DNA from 3 places in the Rhodococcus erythropolis R138 genome. Region 2 is predicted to be linked to each of the others. Evidence: riboswitches for the same ligand, from Rfam matches in the RefSeq annotation. Region 2 holds a riboswitch; each other region holds the start of a gene.
The links. A riboswitch is a leader RNA that binds a small molecule or an ion and turns the genes downstream of it on or off. The one in region 2 is predicted to bind thiamine pyrophosphate.
Positions count from the first base shown of each region.

Region 1: linked by a shared signal. The riboswitch ahead of H351_RS14440 (3-oxoacyl-ACP reductase) and the one ahead of H351_RS13030 (TenA family protein) in region 2 are both predicted to bind thiamine pyrophosphate.
Region 3: linked by a shared signal. The riboswitch ahead of thiO (glycine oxidase ThiO) and the one ahead of H351_RS13030 (TenA family protein) in region 2 are both predicted to bind thiamine pyrophosphate.

Region 1 is NZ_CP007255.1:3,096,576-3,098,837, reverse strand. It holds gene H351_RS14450 (AurF N-oxygenase family protein) at 1-173, opposite strand, end outside; gene H351_RS14445 (DoxX family protein) at 278-718, opposite strand; TPP riboswitch at 857-950, shown strand; gene H351_RS14440 (3-oxoacyl-ACP reductase) at 968-1,732, shown strand; gene H351_RS14435 (LLM class flavin-dependent oxidoreductase) at 1,732-2,262, shown strand, end outside.
Region 2 is NZ_CP007255.1:2,780,727-2,782,988, forward strand. It holds gene H351_RS13025 (ABC transporter substrate-binding protein) at 1-503, opposite strand, end outside; gene H351_RS13030 (TenA family protein) at 503-1,246, opposite strand; TPP riboswitch at 1,234-1,329, opposite strand; gene H351_RS13035 (carboxylesterase/lipase family protein) at 1,460-2,262, shown strand, end outside.
Region 3 is NZ_CP007255.1:5,368,993-5,371,254, reverse strand. It holds gene thiE (thiamine phosphate synthase) at 120-815, opposite strand; TPP riboswitch at 842-988, shown strand; gene thiO (glycine oxidase ThiO) at 988-2,067, shown strand; gene thiS (sulfur carrier protein ThiS) at 2,064-2,262, shown strand, end outside.

The DNA of each region.
Region 1 (2,262 bases), 320 kb from region 2:
TCCGACACGGATGAGAGCACCCACCTCGGATCATGCGGATCGATCGCGAACTCTGGTGAATCCCAGTCGATGTCGAGATAGGGATCGAAACTGCGGGCAACTGAGCCCTCGGACAAAGTCTGCAGTACCTGGCGGTACGGCTTTTCCACTTCGATCGACGCTGACCGAGCCATCGGTGTCTCCTCACGGCCAGTCCGTCGATTGGAGTCGACGGACTTGAATGAGGTCAAACATAATGGGACACCGCGTCCCACGCAACCCCTTCAGGGGCCTGATTTCAGACCCGCCGCACCGGGATGATCTCGCGAACCTTCTCGTCTCGGAGATACAGACCCGCCCACATGACGATTCCGGTGTAGACGGCAAACAATGTCGTGCTCAGCAGAGGCTGTTCCGCTCGAAGGTTGGTCAACACGGCTCCGCCCAGGTAACCGGTGAGCAGAATCGCGCCGAGTATCGACGTTCGCGGAATCACGTACAGCGCAAGGCAGATCAGTTGCACCACCCCGGCCGTCAATGCCAGCGAGTCCGGCAACCCAAGTTCGGCGGAGGCGTCCTTGACGGTCTGAAGGTTGAGAATGTGAATGATGCCGTCGAAGAGCATGAAAACGACGAACAGCCCACTCAGGACGTATCCGACCTTGCGAGCCGTGGCCGAAGGTGTCGTCGTCGTGGCGTTACCGGAAACAGTTTCGTTGTGGACGGGCTGGGTGGTCATCGGAGTCTCCTGGGGCGAAGGCGAGCGGCCGGTTGCCACTTCGCTTGCAATTACGACTCCCGAGCGATCGAAAACTCATCGCGCCGGCCGTTACTACACACCCGGCGTTCGGGACGATTCACCTCACGTGGTCTGATGGACGGTGACACGGGGTGCCGAAAAAGTCGGCTGAGATCAGACCCGATGAACCTGACCAGTTAGCACTGGCGGAGGGATGTCGACATGACCGAACAGCAATTTCAGCGCGCATTGAACCTCGACGAGCAGATCGTTCTGATCACCGGTGGCGCCCGCGGGCTCGGCGCCGCACTGAGCCGAGCATTCTCCCGCTCGGGCGCCCGCGTAATCGTGAACTACAACAAGAGCCGCGATGCCGCCGAGGCCCTGGTCGCCGAACTGGGTGAGGATCGCACCTTCGCAGTCCAGGCGGACGTGACGGACCGCAGTTCCGTCGACCAGTTGTTCTCCGCTGCACGCGAGAGATTCGACGCACCGATCTCGACCGTGGTCGACAATGCACTGGTCGACTTCTCGTTCAACGGCGATGCCCGGCCGAACGCGGACACGATCACCTGGGCCGACTTCGACTCTCAACTACGCGGAGCTGTTGCCGGAACACTCAATACCACCCAGGCAGCGCTACCAGGCATGCGCGAACTCGGCTTCGGCCGAATCATCACTGTCGGAACAAATCTGGTCCAGAATCCGGTAGTTCCGTACCACGACTACACCGCTGCCAAGGCCGCACTGTTGGCACTGACACGGACGCTGTCCGCCGACCTCGGTCCGGACGGGATCACAGTCAACATGGTCTCCGGCGGCTTGCTCCGCACCACCGATGCGAGTGCCGCGACACCGGAAGCCGTGTTCGACATGATCGCGGCAAGCACTCCCCTGCGCCGAGTCACGACGCCGGACGAATTTGCCGACGCTGCACTCTTTTTCGCCTCCCCATGGTCGCGGGCCGTGACCGGCCAGAATCTGGTTGTCGACGGCGGACTCGTCAAGAACTGATGGGCGCACAGCTACGGATAGGTGCGTTCCTGCTCGGTTGCGGGCATCACAGTGCGGCGTGGCGACACCGCGACTCACCGGTCGAAAGTCTCGGTGACATCACGTATTACGAGTCGCTCGCCCAGATCGCCGAACGCGGCAAGCTGGACGCCGTTTTCTTCGCTGACGGTCACAGTGTTCGAGAACCCGAGTCTGGTGCGTCGTGGTTTCTCGAACCGATCACCGCGTTGACTGCCATGGCACGAGCGACGGCGAACGTCGGCCTGGTCACCACCATCTCCACGACCTTTTACACGCCATTCCACGCGGCACGACTTTTGGCATCGCTCGACCACATCAGCGGCGGACGGGCCGGATGGAACGTCGTGACCTCGATGTTCGACCAGGAGGCGCGCAACCACGGACTCGAGGCGATGCCCGATCACGCATCCCGATATGAACGAGCCGACGAATTTGTCGAAGTGGCCCTCGCATTGTGGGATTCGTGGTCGGAAGACGCGCTGATCCTCGACCGGGCGGGACGTTTTGCC
Region 2 (2,262 bases):
GTCGTGAAGTTCCCGGTCCCGCCGTCGTTGCGGATGATCTGCTGCAGCGTTTCGACTTCGCCGGGATCACCGAACCCGGCGTACGTCTTTCCGTCGAGATCACGCGGGCGCGTGATGTCCGCACGATCCGCCTTCACACCGATGCCGGTGGCGCGGTGCTGAAGTGGCGCGATGACGGACGTCGTGGCGGCGCCGGCCGCTCGGGCGAACGTGGCCTGACTCTGTGTGCTGATGCCGAACTCCGCGTTGCCGGCGTCGACCAGGGTGTCGGGAGAGGTGTTGTTGTACGGCAGGATCGAGACGTCCAGACCGGCGTCCTCGAAGTAGCCCTCTTGGAGTGCAACGTACAAACCGGTGTGGTTCGTGTTCGGGGTCCAGTCGAGTGCGAACCGAATGGTCCCGTCGGAAGAGCCGGTGTCAGCGGCGCATCCGGTCAGAACTGTGAATGCGGCTGCGATCGCGGCAGACGTGGCAAGTGTGCGGCGTAGCGCCGCAAACGACATCACGACGCCGGCCAAGGCTGCTGGTGGAGTGCGGAATCCCAGAACATCAACTCGTAGCGACTGGCGATGCGGAATGCTTCACTCATCGCCTCACGCTCTGTCTCGGTGGCTGCTTCGGCCGCAGCATCGACCAGTACGCGGGCCTGCGCCACCGACTCGTGGAATTCGGGTGCGTCGTACGTCGTGACCCACTGTGCGTACGGATGCGACGGATCGGCGTCGAGTACCGCGCGCGCTGAAGCGGCAAGATCGCGACCGACCTCGGCGTAGATCCAGAAGCAGGGGAGTACTGCCGCTGCGGAGACCGGGTAAGGCGCAGTTGCCGCAGTCGCCGTCAGATACGAGACGTATCCCAGGCAGGCCTGCGAATGCTCGAGCCTTCCCGATCCCGCTGGAAGAATTCCACCGGTGAGAAGTCCGTCGTGAAGCGCAGATTCCACTGTCGCTGCCGTGGACGCGGAATTCGACCAGAAGCCCGCGGACTGCGGATCCGGGGCGTGGGCCGCGACCAGGGACAACGCTTTCGAATACCCCTCGAGATAAAGCTTGTCCTGCTCGATGTACGTGCGAAACGCGTCGAGAGGCAATGTTCCGTCGCCGAGGCGTTCGAGGAACTCCAGTGAGTCGATCGACTCGCGGAGGACCTTCGTCTCGGCCCAGAGCCGATCGGTGAACCGATCCGTCGACGGCGCTGTGGCCACCGAGTTTTCGGCAGAATTGTATGCAGGCTGCGTAGTAGCCATGACATCCCTTCGTCAGCATTACCTGATCAGGTTCCCGGGTGTGTTCTCAGCCCCGCCCATGCGGAGCACCCCGTGTCAGAACTAGGCGACCTTAACACCGAGCCTCTGCTTCGTCGGCGCCTACCTGGCAGTTGAGTAGTCGGCGCACATCGGCCTTATGTTGGTACGTTTGGTCTTGTTTGCCACACGCGCGGGTCGGGAGGGGATTCAGACATGGAGACCGACGTTCGACCGAATCTCGGCGAGGACGGAACACTCGTGATCCGTGCCCGCGGCGGAGACGCCCGCGGGTATCCGGATGGCGGAATATTCGCGTGGAAGGGCATGCCTTACGCAGCAGCGCCGGTGGGTGAACGGAGATTCCGCGCGCCGCAACCCGCTGAGTCGTGGGACGGGGTGCGCGACTGTCGTGAGTTCGGGCCGATCGCGCCGCAGGGCCAGAGCCCGGCGGTTCCGATCGATCGGGCCTTCAAAATCGACGAGGACTGCTTGTCGATCAACGTGTGGGCCCCGCGCCCCGACGGCACGCCGCGACCGGTGATGGTGTGGATTCACGGCGGCGCCTACTGCCTCGGGTCCGCCGCCCAAACGATCTACGACGGCCGTCATCTGGCTGAAACCGGTGACGTCGTTCTCGTCTCCTTCAACTATCGCGTCGGTGCCCTCGGATTCCTGGACCTGTCTGGATTCTCCACCGCGGATACCGTTTTCGAATCGAACTGTGGTCTGCGAGACCAGATTGCGGCACTCGAATGGGTTCGAGACAACATCGACGCCTTCGGGGGTGACCCGAGTGCGGTGACGGTGTTCGGTGAGTCGTCCGGCGCAGGATCCATCACGACGCTCATGACCTGTCCGAGCGCCGAAGGTCTGTTCCATCGTGCGATTGCCCAGAGTCCTCCCGCGACCTCCGTCTACGGGGCCGAGCGCGCCAAGACCGTGGCGGAGCGGTTTCTCGAACTGCTCTCGATCGACCCTGAAGACGCAGGCGATCTGCTGACCACGGATCTCGAACT
Region 3 (2,262 bases), 2.6 Mb from region 2:
GAACTGGGGGTTTGTTGTCTGATCGGACAACTTCCGTTCATGTTTCGAGTCGGGCGTGCTGACCCGTAACTGTGTAGAAATCGCCCGGCAAACAGTTGACGGTCGCCAGTTACCGGTTTTCAGCGTCCAGCGACGGCCGCGGCGAGGCGCTGCGCAGCCGCCTGCGGATCCGACGCCTGCGTGATTGCACGCACGACGACGATGCGCGTGGCACCGGCATCGAGCAGCTCCGGCAGGCGTTCCTCGTCGATGCCGCCGATTGCGAACCAGGGGCGCGGCGGTGCGGCGTCGGCGGTCGATCGAACCAGTTCCAGACCGGACGCACTTCGATTCGGTTTGGTCGGTGTCGCCCAGACCGGCCCGGTGCAGAAGTAGTCGACGCCCTCTTCGATTGCGGCCAGACTCGCCTGCGCGCGACTACTCGTCGAACGCCCGATGACGACGTCTTCACCGACAACGGTTCGTGCGTAGGGGACGGGAATGTCGTTCTGCCCGAGGTGGAGGATGTCGGCACCGGAAGCCATCGCGAGATCCGCGCGATCGTTCACGGCCAACAATGCGCCGTGGCGTCGCGCTGCGGCCGCGAGAATGCCCAGTGCTACCAGTTCGTCCTTGGCCTCGAGCGGGCCGAACTCGCGCTCACCGGCAGAGCCCTTGTCACGCAATTGAATGATGTCGACTCCGCCGGACAATGCTGCCTCGGCGAACTGCGCGAGGTCGCCTTTCTCGCGGCGCGCGTCGGTGCACAGGTACAGCCGTGCTGCTGCCAGGCGCTCGCGCCGGTCGATGACGTTACTGGGATGTGTGGGGTGCACGGAGCAAACGGTAGCCTCTAGGGAGCAAGGTTCGACACGGGAGTCCTGAAACGTCGCCGTCACTTTTTGTCGTGACTGCGAGGTTCGTGGGGCTGAGAGGGGATCGCGACCAGATCCCGACCGTCAGACCTGACCCGGATCATGCCGGCGCAGGAAGTGGAGGTGGAGTTTCGTGAGTACACACGCTCGTACGGTGTCGGTTGTCGGTGGCGGTGTCATCGGTCTCGCCATTGCGTGGCGAGCAGCCCGCGACGGGTGGTCCGTTCGGTTGTACGACCCGTCCATTGGATCAGGTGCTTCGTGGGTGGCAGGCGGAATGCTCGCCCCGCTTTCCGAAGGCTGGCCGGGTGAAGAGACAGCGTTGACGGTTGGTGCAGCGTCCCTGGAACGGTGGCCGACGTTCGGTGAGGAGCTCGGAGAGTTCGGGCCATCGGTCTTCACCGCGGACAGTTCGCTGACGGTTGCACTCGATGCGGCCGACGCGCAGGACCTGCAGACCATCGCCGAGTGGGTGACCGCGCAGGGCCATGAACTCGAAGTTCTCGGTCGCGCCCGCATCCGCGAACTCGAACCGATGCTCGGCCGGGGCATCCGGTCGGGACTGATGGCTGTCGGTGAGTCCGCCGTCGACAACAGACTTCTGCTGGACGCGTTGCAGAAGGCCTGTGCGGAATCCGGCGTCGAATTGATCGCGCGTGCCGTCAACGACCTCGCCGAACTCGATACCGATCAGATCGTGCTCACCGCCGGTATCGCGTCACCCAAGCTGTGGCCCGGGTTACCGGTACGCCCGGTCAAGGGCGAAATCCTTCGCCTGCGGAGTAGGCCTGGAGTCACCCCGGCGCCCAGCCGCACCATCCGCGGAAGCGTCCACGGGCGGCCCGCCTACCTCGTCCCGCGCGGTGACGGAATCGTCGTCGGCGCAACACAATACGAGTCCGGTGAGGACACACAGGTCACGATGGCCGGAGTACGGGACCTGATCAACGACGCCGAGACACTGATGCCGGCGATCGGCGAATACGAACTGTACGAATGCGCGGCAGGCCTGCGTCCCATGACGCCGGACAACCTGCCCTTGATCGGGCGCGTGTCCGATCGTGTTGTCGTCTCCACCGGACACGGACGCAACGGTGTCCTGCTGACGCCCGTCACCGCCGATGCGACGGTCGCGTTGCTGAACGGCACATCTTTGGTCGAGGTAAAAGGAACCGAACCCGAGCGGTTCGCAGTAGTTAAGGAAAATTCATGAGTGAGCAGGTCCCGATCGGGATCACCGTCAACGGCGAAGATCTCGAGTTCGATCGAGCAGTCACGGTGACCGAGCTACTGACGCACCTCGAGTTGCCGAGCAAGGGTATCGCCGTCGCCGTCGACGGTGCGCTCTTTCCTCGCGGGCGTTGGGACGAATCCGTCGGACGTGGTTGGGAAATCGAGATCCTCACGG